One region of the Bacillus sp. XB1 genome, then DNA from elsewhere that is predicted to be linked to it. Evidence: riboswitches for the same ligand, from Rfam matches in the RefSeq annotation. Region 1 holds a riboswitch; each other region holds the start of a gene.
The links. Region 1 has a riboswitch for S-adenosylmethionine ahead of ACK1U5_RS26470 (peptide ABC transporter substrate-binding protein). Riboswitches for the same ligand answer to the same signal wherever they lie in the genome.
Positions count from the first base shown of each region.

Region 1 (3,518 bases):
TAATCGAAGCAACGTAGAAAAGCTAAAACAGTTACAACATCGATATAATGTGTCTACTGCAACAGATTGGAAACAGCATGTTACATCTGTTGATACGGTTGTTTTAGCAATGCCACCTTCTGCTCATGAAGAGTTATTAGCTGAGCTATCTCCGTTAATATCAAATCAACTAGTCGTAACAGTCGCAGCTGGCATTGGACCATCTTATTTAGAAGCTAGACTCCCAAAGGGCACGCCTGTTGCTTGGATTATGCCTAATACAGCTGCTGAAATTGGAAAATCTATCTCCTTATATACAATGGGACAATCAGTAAATGAGATGCATCAAGAAACCCTGCAACTGCTTTTAAAAGGTATTGGTACTTCGCAACTTTGTACTGAGGAAGAAGTTCATCAGCTTACTGCAGTTACTGGAAGTGCACCAGCCTTCCTTTATTACTTTGCTGAAAGCTTAATTGAAACAACAAAAAGTTATGGAGTCGATGAAGAAACCGCAAAACATCTTGTCATTCAAATGATTTCTGGCTCTGCTTCTATGCTCGAACAAACGCAAAATCCAGCTAACCTCCGCGAACAAGTAACAACGCCAGGTGGTTCCACAGCTGAGGGTCTCAAAACTTTATACGAATATAATTTTTCAGAGGCAATTCAAAAAGCAGTAGAAGCAACAAACAAAAAAGCTAGGGGGAAATAATATGATTTTAACAAGTTTAAAAGACTATACAACATTACATAACGGTGTAAAAATGCCTTGGTTTGGTTTAGGTGTTTTTAAAGTAGAAGATGGTTCAGAAGTAATTGATTCTGTAAAAGCAGCAATTAAAAATGGCTACCGCAGCATCGATACTGCAGCAATCTATCAAAATGAAGAAGGCGTTGGACAAGCGATTCGTGAATCCGGTGTTTCACGCGAAGAATTATTTATTACCTCAAAAGTATGGAATAGCGATCAAGGATATGAAACAACACTTCAAGCATTTGAAACTACATTAGAGAAATTAGGTCTAGAATATTTAGATTTATATTTAGTACATTGGCCTGTAAAAGGGAAATATACCGAATCATGGAAAGCATTAGAAAAACTTTATAAAGATGGCCGTGTTCGCGCTATCGGTGTGAGTAATTTCCACATTCACCACTTACAAGACGTATTTGAAATTGCTGAAATTAAGCCAATGGTCAACCAAGTGGAATACCACCCACGTTTAGCACAAGAAGAGTTACATGCATTCTGTAAAGAACATAATATTCAGCTTGAAGCTTGGTCACCATTAATGCAAGGACAACAACTAGATAATCCAACGTTACAAGAAATTGCGACAAAATATAATAAATCAACTGCGCAAATTATTTTACGCTGGGATTTACAAAACGAAGTTGTAACAATTCCCAAATCAATTAAAGAACATCGCATTATTGAAAATGCAAACATCTTCGACTTTGAATTAAGTGCTGATGATATGAAAGCAATTCAAGCTTTAAATGAAGATCGTCGCGTTGGTCCAGATCCAGATAACTTTAACTTCTAGTAGAAAAACCACTGCCCTATGCAGTGATTTTTCCATTTAATAAAACTGAAAATTTAAACTATATTTCATTTAGTTGACACTTCATTATTCAAGGTGTAAGATTTTGAATTATCAAAGAAACACAAAAATTAATAAAATTTATTCGTTTACTCATTGTATCAAGAGAGGTGGAGGGACTGGCCCTTTGAAACCTCGGCAACAGGTTCATTTTGAATACTGTGCCACTTCCTGCAAGCTTTATGCTTGAAAGATAGAATGAGGGACTTCGTTTATATACGGGTGCATAACTTGTACGTAAAAATCCCTCTTTCTCAATATGAAAAGAGGGATTTTTTATTTTTCATTTCCCTCATCATCATCCAAACTTAATTATTTAGGAGGAAAATCAAATGAAAAAGAAGTTTGTACCCGGTATTGCATCAGTTGTAGGAGTAAGTATTTTATTAACTGGTTGCGGTAGTTATAAAAACGAAGCAAGCGGAGCAAATGCAAAAGACGAGGCACCTAGTAAACAGGTTTTAAACTTATCTTCACCTACTGAAATACGAACAATGGATACGGCTCGTGCTACAGATACTGATTCTGGTCAAGTAATGAGAAACGTATTTGAAGGTTTGTATAATCTTGGTGAAGGTAACAAACCTGTTCCTGGTGTTGCAAAATCTCATGAAGTAAGTGGCGATAAAACGAAATACACATTCCATTTGCGAGATTCAAAATGGTCAAACGGCACTCCTGTTACAGCTAAAGATTTTGTGTTCGCTTGGCAAAGAGCCGTAGATCCAGCAACAGCCTCTGAATATGCATTTCTATTCTTTGATATTAAAAACGCAACAAAAATTAACAACAAAGAACTTCCAGCCGACCAACTTGGTGTAAAAGCAGTTGATGACCATACGTTTGAGGTAGAATTGGAGCGTCCTGTTCCGTATTTTATTAGCTTAACAGCGTTCCCAACATTTCTACCAATTAACGAGGAATTCTTTAAAGCACAAGGTGATAAGTACGCTTTAGAAGATAATACAATCTTGTACAACGGAGCTTTTACACTAAGCGATTGGAAGCACGAACAAAGCTTTAAATTCAAGAAAAACCCTACCTATTGGGATAAAGATACTGTCAAACTAGAAGAAATCAATTTTAACATCGTAAAAGAAAAATCAACAGAAGTAAATTTATTCGAGTCAAAACAATTAGATCGTATAAAACTAACATCTGACTTCGTCGATAAATATAAAAAGGATGCTAACTTTAAAGAACGTCCAAACGTAGGCGTACAATTTTTACGTATGAATCAACAAAACAAAGTGCTTCAAAACGTTTCTGCACGCCAAGCAATTGATCAAACAATTGATAGAAAATCCTTTGTAAATACGTTATTAAATGATGGATCTACACCAACATTTGGTCTCGTTCCAAAAAACTTTGCAAAAGGACCTGAAGGAAAAGACTTCCGTACTGCAAATGGCGATTTAACAAAAGTTGATACAAAATCTGCACAAGAGTTATGGAAAAAAGCTAAACAAGAGCTTGGTTCTGAAAAGATAACATTAGAATTATTAACGAGTGATGCTGACCTTGATAAGAAAACTGGTGAATTCTTAAAAGGACAACTAGAAAAGAATCTAGATGGATTAACAGTAAATATAAAACCGCAACCGCGTAAGCAACAAGTTTCGCTTTTATTAAAAGGTGACTACGAAATCGGAATTGATGGCTGGAGCCCTGACTTTGCGGATCCAATTACATTCCTTGAGCTATTTACAACGAATAACCCTTATAACTTAGATCATTACTCTAATAAGGAATTCGATGAAACAATAGCAAAAGTGAAAACAACTTTAGCTGGTGATGAAAAAGCTCGCTGGGAAGCATTACTAGCATCCGAGAAAATATTATTTAAAGACTCTGTTATCGCTCCTCTTTACCAAAAAGGCGAATCTTATTTAGAACGTTCTTATGTGAAAGGAATTGTGCAAGTAGACTTTG
Region 1 covers NZ_JBNRIL010000007.1:54,802-58,319, forward strand. Annotated here, with positions in the region: gene proC (pyrroline-5-carboxylate reductase) at 1-694, shown strand, start outside; gene ACK1U5_RS26465 (aldo/keto reductase) at 696-1,529, shown strand; SAM riboswitch class I at 1,682-1,786, shown strand; gene ACK1U5_RS26470 (peptide ABC transporter substrate-binding protein) at 1,919-3,518, shown strand, end outside.

Region 2 (3,518 bases), on a different contig from region 1:
TTTGCTTTTTCTAAAATTTCAGCATGCGGTACGTTAGAAGCACCAACAACAAGTTTCTTTTCATCTTTATCTTTCCCGCCACAAGCAGCTAACCCAAAAATTGAAGTTGAAATAAGTGCCGTAAGTAATAATTTTTTCATTTAAAATATCCTCCCGTTTTTATTATCGTTTATCTATTCGAGTCGTTAAACTATCACCAATCCACTGGATTAAAAATACAACTAGTAATACACAAATTGTCGCAACGATTGTTACATCGTTATTCCCTCTCTGGAATCCTTCTAAGTAAGCAAGTGTTCCAAGGCCACCAGCACCAACAACTCCCGCCATTGCTGTATAGCCTACTAAAGCAATTGTCGTAACCGTAATACCAGATACTAATGCTGGTAATGATTCTGGAATTAACACTTTCAAAATAATTGTGCTTGTTTTTGCTCCCATTGCTTTTGAAGCTTCAATTACACCTTTATCAATTTCGCGAAGTGCAATTTCAACCATTCTCGCGTAGAATGGTGCGGCTCCAATAATTAAAGCCGGCAGAGCTGCACTTGCTCCAAGAATTGTTCCAAGAAGAATCTTTGTAAATGGGATTAATAAAATAATTAAAATGATGAACGGTATAGAGCGGAATATATTTACGAATGCTCCAATCACCGTATTAATTGATTTGTTTTCCCATAAATTATCTTTTGCTGTCATGAAGAGTAACAATCCTAAAATTAGTCCTAAAACAAATGTCGCAAGGGCTGCGATTGCCGTCATATATAACGTTTCACCAGTTGCTTCTAACATTTGATTCCAATCAACATTTGCGAGTAACTTATCCATGTGCAATCACCTCCAGCTCTACTTGATCTTGATGAATTCCTTCTATTGCTTGCTGGATCGCTGTTTCCTCACCATTTAAATGAACAACTAAACTACCGTAAGAACCGTTATTCGTTTGTGCAATATTTCCTTGCAAAATGCTAACTTCTATATCACTGCGTTGCATTAATCGTTGAAGCACTGGTCTTTCTACAGCCTCACCGATAAACTGCAAACGAATTACTTTTCCATCTGGATATTTTTCAATTAAATTTTCAATTGTTTCATTTGTATCTTCAGAATCTGTTAACTGCTGTACAAATCGTTTCGTAATATCTTGCTTCGGATTACGGAATACATCAAGTACTGGACCTGTTTCTACAATCTTTCCTCTCTCCATTACCGCCACTCGGTTACAAATCTTTCGAATCACGTGCATTTCATGTGTAATGAGTACAATTGTTAAACCAAGGCGCTTATTAATGTCTAATAGTAAATCTAAAATTTGATCTGTCGTTTCCGGATCAAGAGCTGACGTTGCTTCATCACATAAAAGCACTTGTGGATTGTTAGCTAATGCTCTTGCAATCCCGACGCGTTGCTTTTGTCCTCCACTCAGCTGAGATGGGTACGCGTCTCCTCTTCCTTCTAATCCAACAAGATGAATTAATTCATCAACACGTTTTCTTCTCTTCGCTTTATCAACACCTGCAATTTCAAGTGGAAACTCAATATTTTCACGTACAGTTCGTGACCAAAGTAAGTTGAAGTGTTGAAAAATCATTCCGATTTCTTGTCTTGCCTTACGAAGTTCACTTCCTGTAATTGCTGATATAACACGATTCGCAATTGTAATTTGGCCAGAAGTCGGTTTCTCTAACTGATTAAACAATCTGATTAACGAACTTTTTCCAGCGCCGCTATATCCAATAACACCAAATATTTCGCCTTTTTCTATTTTTAAATTGGCGTTATCTACAGCAGTGACATCACCGCTTTTCGCCTTATATATTTTCTTTACGTTCTCTAATAGAATCATGATGTTCACCCCTTTTTTGTTTGGATCGACTCCGCAATTTTTTATTTTTAATGCGTGTAGTCCACTGTTATCATTACTTTTATTATTTGAATGTCCTCCACATTCAAACAATAAAAAAACCTTCCTGCTTTAGAGAAGCAGAAAGGTTTATATGCGTATATAACAACATTATCCCTCTCTCTCATCTCTCAAAGCATTCGCTTTGCAGGAATTGGCACCATTTCAACATAAGTTGACGGTTGCCGGGCTTCACAGGGCACAGTCCCTCCACCTCTCTTGATAAGAGAAATCAGATTCAATTTTCGTCTGATTTGAAATTTATGAAATTGTCTATATTTTATGACTTGAATTGTATCAATATACACTCACCATGTCAACAGAAATTTTCGCAAAAAATGAAACTTCAGAATTTTAAGCACCTACTGACATCGGTTTACATATATGAAACATCGATTCCACTAATAACATCGTTCGGTACGTTCCTGAATATTGTACACGTCCATCGTTCATTAACATTTGCAATCGTACATTTCCATTCACCAATTGTTCTATATCCTTTTCATCTAAGCAAATGATTTGTTCCGTTCCTCTTTCCTCATGTACCAGCTCTATATAATCTCTTGAAATTTGTAACGAACAACTTTCATCTCCAAAGCGAAAATTAACAGTTTTTTCTTCTTGTCTTAAAAGCGGTTCTAAATGATATTGACCATTAGCGTAATTTACAAATGATTGAAGCAAAGAATATAATCTCACCCTAAATCACATCCTTCATATCACTTTCTATTACATACCATTCCCTCTCACTAAAGAGCAATCCTGTTATTTTCGCTCGACAAATACTGTATCCACCCTGCATCTCGACATATTTCCCAAGAAATATGTCGAGGCGGCAAAAATTTTGCCGCCTACTTTAATTCCGTATATAAATATTCAACCGAATGAAATGCGTATATCTTCTTCATCAGTGTCCCATTTTCAAAAACAAGTAAACAAGGTACACTTTCAATCCCATACTCTTTCGCTAAATACGGAGCATAATTTAAATCTAACATCCCAATTTTGAGGCCTTCAATTGTCATCTCAACGACTGTTAACATCTTTTTTGCTAATTGGCATGTTCCACACATTGGAGTATATACATATAATACTGTTTTTTCTTCGTTCTCTATTAGGGCTGTAGCTTCGGCTCCTGTCCAATCAATCACTTCTATCATTCCTTACCGTAAATATTCTGTATAAACGTCAATGTCGGCTCCCCATAATACATTTGCTAAGTGTGTAGATGGCGCAGTTGCCACTTCTCGGTACGAGCGATCAATATAGATATGCTCGGCTTGCGGAAATTCTTTTCGAAATTGTTTCCTTAACTTTTCTCCAGCATCATCAGCATCCACTAGCACATACACTTCCTTATCAAAAAACTGATCAACGAGCTCATCCATTTTCGACAAACCAATTGTACCATTTGTACAAACAATTTCCACCGGTTCACGAATAATAGATTCAATCTTTCTTCTATCTGATGTACCTTCTACAATAATGACTTTTTCTACATAAATCATATGTCATCACCCGATCACCATATACTATATAACCTTGAACTTAGTATATAGTATATTCGTTATTTTCATGTTGTTTCCTGTTTATTTTTGCAAAAGAAAAGCGGAAG
Region 2 covers NZ_JBNRIL010000004.1:127,100-130,617, reverse strand. Annotated here, with positions in the region: gene metQ (methionine ABC transporter substrate-binding lipoprotein MetQ) at 1-140, opposite strand, end outside; gene ACK1U5_RS23670 (methionine ABC transporter permease) at 163-828, opposite strand; gene ACK1U5_RS23665 (methionine ABC transporter ATP-binding protein) at 821-1,846, opposite strand; SAM riboswitch class I at 2,025-2,132, opposite strand; gene ACK1U5_RS23660 (hypothetical protein) at 2,258-2,602, opposite strand; gene ACK1U5_RS23655 (thioredoxin family protein) at 2,755-3,063, opposite strand; gene ACK1U5_RS23650 (toprim domain-containing protein) at 3,067-3,411, opposite strand.
Region 2: another riboswitch for S-adenosylmethionine. It lies ahead of ACK1U5_RS23665 (methionine ABC transporter ATP-binding protein); the one in region 1 lies ahead of ACK1U5_RS26470 (peptide ABC transporter substrate-binding protein).

Region 3 (3,518 bases), on a different contig from region 1:
AACTTCTCAATTTTTGTTATTTCACGCTCACTATCACGTAAATATTGGTTTAACATCGCAATTGGATTTTTTCTTTCCTTCTCATCTAACACGTTATGAAAATCAGCTAAAATTGCATCGCGTACACGTCCGAATAAAGATTGTTTCATTATAAATCTTCCTCTCTTCTACTTTTTTTATAATTTGATTTATTGTTTTAGTTTTTCATTAATTTGTTCCACTCATCTTCAAAGTTGCTATATGGTTTAGAACTTTCTGGAGCAGATTCAACAACTACATCTTTTTCTTTTTTCCACTCACGGTATCCGTAGTATAAAACCACTAAAGCAGCGATACCGATTAATGCTGGCGAATGAGAAAGTGCAATGGATAAACCGATTAAACCAACAATCCCCCAAGCTAACTTTCCAAAAAATGATTTAGCTCGCACAAATGATTTATAGCTCCAATATACAACTCCTGCTCCGATTGCAAATCCTACAATACCAGCAAGACTACCAAGAGCAATTAAAGCCAAAATACCGGCTGCGATAAACGCTAGAAATTGTTTCATCTTGTGCTTGCCTCCCTTCGATTTGATACTCTTATCTTAACTATTTTTTCATCTTTCCATAACGAGCTTAAGAACCGTTTTTAACTCAGACTTAAGACCGAGTCATATTCAGCCCTTTACAGCCCTTTACGCAAAAAAACGTGCAGAGTCTATCCTCTGCACGTTTTTTAATTACTAACATTCATATTAAATTAAGCTGTTTTATGATACTCTTTTTTCTCAGCTACTTTCGAAAACCTTGGAAACCCAATTAAAATAGAAGCAATCCCACATACTCCAACTAAGATTGGATAAAATGCATATGGCAACAATTCAACCGGAGATAACGCTGCAAATCCTGCTGCCGTTAACATTTGGGCACCGTACGGAATTAATCCTTGCACACAACATGAGAAAAGATCTAATACACTCGCTGATTTACGAGGGTCTATTTCATATTGATCTGCAATATTTTTTGCAAGCGGGCCTGTAAAGATAATTGAAATCGTATTATTCGCTGTACACATATTCGTCATACTCACTAAACCAGCAATACCAAATTCCGCTCCTTTTTTCGAACGAATATTACGTGTTAATATATTCATTAAATATTGAATACCACCATTATATTGGATTAATTCAACCATACCGCCAATTAATATAGCAAGTAATACTAACTCCATCATACCGCCCATTCCAGTCGTTACACTTTTAAAGAAACTTTCTAACGTGTAACTTCCATCTATAAGACCGATAACACCAGATAGTACAGTTCCACCAGTTAATACAATAAGTACATTCCAGCCAAGTAGCGCTGTAATCAGTACTCCTGCGTACGGTAAAATCTTTATCCAATCAAAGCTATGTGCTTTAATCTGCGTGTCACTCCCTGAAGTAACTATTACTAATAGTACAATTGTAATAATAGCTGCTGGTAACACAATTAAAAAGTTCGTTTTAAACTTATCTTTCATTTCTGTTCCTTGTGAACGAACAGCTGCGATTGTTGTATCTGAAATAAATGATAAATTATCACCAAACATCGCTCCGCCAACAACAGTAGCCATTGCAAGCGCAATTGAGATATCAGTTTGACCACTAATACCTACAGCAATCGGCGCTAATGCTGCAATTGTTCCCATTGAAGTTCCCATCGCTAATGAAATAAATGCACCAATAACAAAGATTCCAGCTACGATAAATCCTGGCGGTAAAATAGTTAACGCTAAATTAACAGTTGAGTCTACTCCACCCATTCCTTTAGCAGTTTCAGAAAATGCACCTGCAAGCACAAAAATTAATACCATAATCATAATATCCGGATTTCCTGCACCTTTAGCGAACCGCTCTACTTTCACATTAAAACTTTCTTTACGATTCATCACTAAAGCGACTCCTACAGCAATTGAAATCGCTACAAGTATCGGCAATTTATAGAAATCACCTGTAATAATCCCAGAACCAATAAATAGCGCCAAAAATATCCCAAGTGGTAATAAAGCTAAACCATTTCCTCTCGTTTCTTTCAAAGTACCATCTCTCCTTAGTTTCAACCTTTTTCTAATGAATAACAAAAGACCTCTTCCGATGAGAAGAGGTCTTATACATCTATAAGAAACGCTCTTCTCATCTTTCAAGCACACGCTTGCTGGATTTGGCACAGCACTCTGAAATCGAGTCCGCTGCCGAGGCATCGTAGGGCCAGTCCCTCCGCCTCTCTTTATAAGAAGGTTTCATATTTATTTTTTAATAATAATTTCTTCCCTAACTTTACTCGCTTACAAAACAAAAGTCAATTATTTTTTGTATAGATTTTTTTGGTAATTATACAAAAATTTGAATACAACAATCATTTTAACTTTTCTATTTCTTCTTTTAATATTGAAATCCAATAAAATTCACTATTTTTTATTGTTGCTAATATCCATTTCGTAGTGTACCAAGCTAACTCATACTCTTCCTTCGTGACATCGCCACTTTTATAAGCATCCTCTAGCTCCTCTTCATCTAATACATACACCTTACCGCTAGGTAATAATACTACATCTAAATATAAATCATCAAAATAAGGTAAACCACGATCATCTATTTTATATTCTTTCGCCACATCGATATAATATTGCACTAATTTTTTCTGATCATCTAACATAGCGGTAATCGCAAAGTTTTTCCCGTCTATGAAATATTGAATCCACGTATACTGATCCGCTGCAATACAAAGTTCTTCACCATCATATTCTTTACAACTAGACTCTCTCACCTTTTTTATATCCAGTATTCCGAGCATTCCCTCTTCCACTTGCTTAACCGTATAACTCTTTTCTATTAGTCTCTTCCACGAAGAACCGTCACCATATTTACGTTTCATTATGTCTGCTCCTCTTCTATATACAGAAAAGCTCCCACATATTATGTGAGAGCTTGTTCATATTATAATTAAGCCGCTTGACCCTTTTCAGAAATCTCTTTTAAATAAGCTTGTCCTTTTTCAGCGTCATATTGACCTTCCCACTTAGACATAACTACAGCTGCTAAAGAGTTTCCTACAACGTTAACTGCTGTACGAGCCATATCTAAAATACGGTCAATACCAGCAATGAACGCTAAGCCTTCAGGTGGAATACCTACTGTACCAAGTGTCGCTAATAATACAACGAATGATACGCCCGGTACACCTGCGATACCTTTTGATGTAACCATTAATACAAGCAATAATGTAATTTGTTGTGTAATAGATAAATCAATACCGTACATTTGCGCTAAGAAAATAGCCGCAATTGCTTGATATAAAGTTGATCCATCTAAGTTAAATGAATAACCTGTCGGAATAACGAAAGATGTAATTGCTTTCGGACAACCGAATTTCTCCATTTTCTCCATGATTTTTGGTAAAACTGTTTCTGAGCTTGCTGTAGAATACGCTAAGATCAGCTCGTCTTTTAAAATCTTAAAGAATTGGAAAATGTTGATTCCAAATATTTTCGCT
Region 3 covers NZ_JBNRIL010000001.1:2,225,082-2,228,599, forward strand. Annotated here, with positions in the region: gene ACK1U5_RS11335 (PspA/IM30 family protein) at 1-149, opposite strand, end outside; gene ACK1U5_RS11340 (lmo0954 family membrane protein) at 197-553, opposite strand; gene ACK1U5_RS11345 (Na+/H+ antiporter NhaC family protein) at 745-2,061, opposite strand; SAM riboswitch class I at 2,156-2,261, opposite strand; gene ACK1U5_RS11350 (DUF402 domain-containing protein) at 2,382-2,900, opposite strand; gene gltP (glutamate/aspartate:proton symporter GltP) at 2,969-3,518, opposite strand, start outside.
Region 3: another riboswitch for S-adenosylmethionine. It lies ahead of ACK1U5_RS11345 (Na+/H+ antiporter NhaC family protein); the one in region 1 lies ahead of ACK1U5_RS26470 (peptide ABC transporter substrate-binding protein).

Region 4 (3,518 bases), on a different contig from region 1:
CTAAGACGCAAGATAAACGTTTACGTAATGCAGGTTTACATTCATTATTTAAAGATGTTTTTGTTTCGGAAGATACAGGTTTTCAAAAGCCGATGAAAGAGTATTTTGATTATGTTTTTGAACGGATTCCTAACTTTGCACCTGAAGCAGGGCTGATTATTGGGGATTCATTAAGCGCTGATATGAAAGGTGGATATGTAGCGGGAATTGATACTTGTTGGTTTAATCCAGAAAGGAAATTAAATGATAGTGGGATTATACCGACATATGAAGTGCATAATTTTGAGGAGTTAGAAGCGTTATTAAAGCAGCATGTGTAATAAAAAAATAGGCAGTGGAGCTTTTATCCCCACTGCCTATTTTTATTAATTTTTATTTTCGTTATGTTTTGGGAGCGGAAAGGCATTCCCGATAGCAGCTGCACCAAGCATGGGCAATAGTAAATTAAGCGGGAAAAACATAAGTAATAGTAATGTTATAGCTATTGGCTTTCGTAACGCATAGCTTGAAATTGCTGTCGTTACGATGGCAACAGATGCTACTGGATCTATAGGAAGAATAGATGCTACAGCGTATCCGATACTTGACCCGGAAAATATAATTGGGAAGATATGTCCACCTCGCCACCCTGTGTTCAAACAAACGGCAGTAATGCACAACTTTAAAATCCCTGAAAGAAGTAGTATCCAAAAAGATAAATGGCTCCATTCAACAACTAATTCTTTTAATTGATGTTCCCCTGAAAATAATGTGTACGGAAGAAAAGTTCCCGCAATTCCTAATAAAATACCACCGATAATTCCGAGTGTCAGTTTGTATTCCCTAAAAGGGTGAATTAACTTCTCTAATGTGAATTCTAACTTGAAATAAAAGAAACCAACTATAGCACCGATACTAGCAAGTGGAAGAAATGCGATCCATTCATTGAAAGAAAGTGCACCTTCCCCGAAATCAACAATAAAGGATCCACGATTATCGAGTTTACTCAGTAGTAAATAAACAGAAAAACCTGCGAAAGTAGTAGTTAAGTATACAATCGCCTTTTTTCCTTTAGAAAAAGCAGCAATTTGTTCCCCCTCATTTTCATTTGGTGCTAAATAACCGAATAATGGTGCGTTAAAAATGACACTTAAAGTAGCTCCAATTCCGATCTCGGTTAGCTCATTCATACCCTTTAAGGCAAATTTAAAGCGATCCCCTACCCATGTGCACAGTCCGCCTATAATTCCAACTAGTGCGGCTTCTGGACCAAGACTAGCTCCGAAAATTAAAACAATAATCGCTGTTAAAGTAGCCTGATGGACAAAGCGATATTCGATTCGACCAGTTTTTTTATATTCAGCCATCACTTCAGGCATAAGGCGTGGGTATGTACCGAAATGTTTTTGTGATAGACCAACAAGGACCCCGCCAATTATTGTTACGCAAAGGGTGTAATAAGAGGGAAAAGAGAGAACTTCAGGCAAGTATCCCCAAATAAAGTGGATTCCAATATTTATTGTGACTAAAAATAACCAGACTGTAGCTCCTACTATAGATCCTAGAAGAATGCCATATAGAGCAAGTATGTACTGCATATCTTTTTTATTTGTCATGTTATACCTCCGTTATGTAAATCTTAGTAGGTAAAAAAGTGAAATATACTAGTGAAAAATGGATTGAATATATATAGTATCTTTTTGAGAAGATGGCCTATTCAACATATAGGCTAACTTTAGGGGAATTTGAATTTATAGGTTAAATTACTTATTTAATTTTATAGATTGATTTGAGGTTTTTAAAGGTCTTTTTTGAAATAGACTAGAATATATTTCTTTTGTTGCTTTATATGAAACTGTTAACATTTATTTTAGAACATTCAGAAAAACTGTTTGACATTAGGAAATTATTGCTATAAAATCAACGGTAATTGCATAGTCTTATCAAGAAAAGGTGGAGGGACAGGCCCGATGAAACCTTGGCAACAGCCGTATAACGGAATTGTGCCAAATCCTGCAGGTAGTAATCCTGAGAGATAAGAAAGAGCCTTTAGAGCGTGTTTTCAAACTGCTCCTTTCTTGTTTTCAGGAAAGGGGCAGTTTTTTATTTTGTATAAAAGAAAGGAGAATGAGAGATGGGAGAATCATGGGGAAAAGGAACAATTTGTGTGCAAGGTGGCTATACGCCAAAAAATGGTGAACCACGTGTTTTACCACTTTATCAAAGTACAACATATAAATACGATACTTCAGATGATTTAGCAGCCCTATTTAACTTAGAGGCAGAAGGATATATTTATACACGTATTGGAAACCCTACTCTAGCCGCATTTGAGCAGAAGTTATCAGATTTAGAAGGCGGTGTAGGAGCTGTTGCAACGGCTTCTGGGCAAGCAGCTATTATGCTCGCAGTTTTAAATATTTGTAGTAGTGGGGATCATTTACTTTGTTCTTCAACGGTTTACGGGGGAACGTTTAATTTATTTGGAGTGAGTTTGCGTAAACTGGGTATTGATGTTACGTTCTTTAATCCAAATTTAACGGCAGATGAAATTACGGCGCTTGCTAATGACAAGACGAAACTTATCTATGCAGAATCGTTAGGAAATCCAGCGATGAATGTTTTAAATTTTAAAGAATTTTCAGCTGCTGCTAAAGAATTAGAGGTACCTTTTATCGTTGATAATACATTAGCAACTCCTTATTTATGCCAGGCGTTTGAACATGGGGCAAATATTATTGTTCATTCTACGACGAAGTATATCGATGGGCATGCGAGCTCCTTAGGCGGTATTGTAATTGACGGTGGAAACTTTGATTGGACAAATGGAAAGTATCCTGAACTTGTTGAACCAGATCCAAGTTATCACGGTGTAAGTTACGTTCAAAACTTTGGTGCAGCAGCGTATATTGTGAAAGCACGTGTTCAGCTATTAAGAGATTATGGAAATTGTATGAGCCCATTCAATGCATATATTAGCAATATTGGCTTAGAAACATTGCATTTACGAATGGAACGTCATAGTGAAAATGCTCTTGCAGTTGCTAAGTGGCTTGCTAGCCATGAACGTATTGAATGGGTGAATTATCCGGGCTTAGATAGTAATGAAAATTACTCATTGGCACAACAGTACTTGAAAAAAGGCGCTAGTGGTGTTTTAACTTTCGGTATTAAAGGCGGATTAGAAGCAGCAAAAGAATTTATCGCAAATGTAAAACTAGCAACTCTTGTAACGCACGTAGCTGATGCACGAACTTGCGTTATACATCCTGCTAGTACGACGCATAGACAATTAAATGCTGAAGATCAGCGTTTAGCTGGTGTTACATCTGATTTAATTCGTTTATCAGTTGGTATAGAAGATGTTTCTGATATTATTGCAGATTTGGAAGCAGCTCTAGTTGGGGGCAAAACACATGCCGATCATAATTGATAAAGATTTACCGGCTCGCAAAGTGTTACAAAAAGAAAATATTTTTGTAATGACGAAGGAGCGAGCGGAAACACAAGATATACGCGCTTTAAAAATTGCTATATTA
Region 4 covers NZ_JBNRIL010000003.1:276,706-280,223, reverse strand. Annotated here, with positions in the region: gene ACK1U5_RS22590 (YjjG family noncanonical pyrimidine nucleotidase) at 1-320, shown strand, start outside; gene ACK1U5_RS22585 (chloride channel protein) at 366-1,595, opposite strand; SAM riboswitch class I at 1,917-2,021, shown strand; gene ACK1U5_RS22580 (bifunctional O-acetylhomoserine aminocarboxypropyltransferase/cysteine synthase) at 2,114-3,412, shown strand; gene metA (homoserine O-acetyltransferase MetA) at 3,396-3,518, shown strand, end outside.
Region 4: another riboswitch for S-adenosylmethionine. It lies ahead of ACK1U5_RS22580 (bifunctional O-acetylhomoserine aminocarboxypropyltransferase/cysteine synthase); the one in region 1 lies ahead of ACK1U5_RS26470 (peptide ABC transporter substrate-binding protein).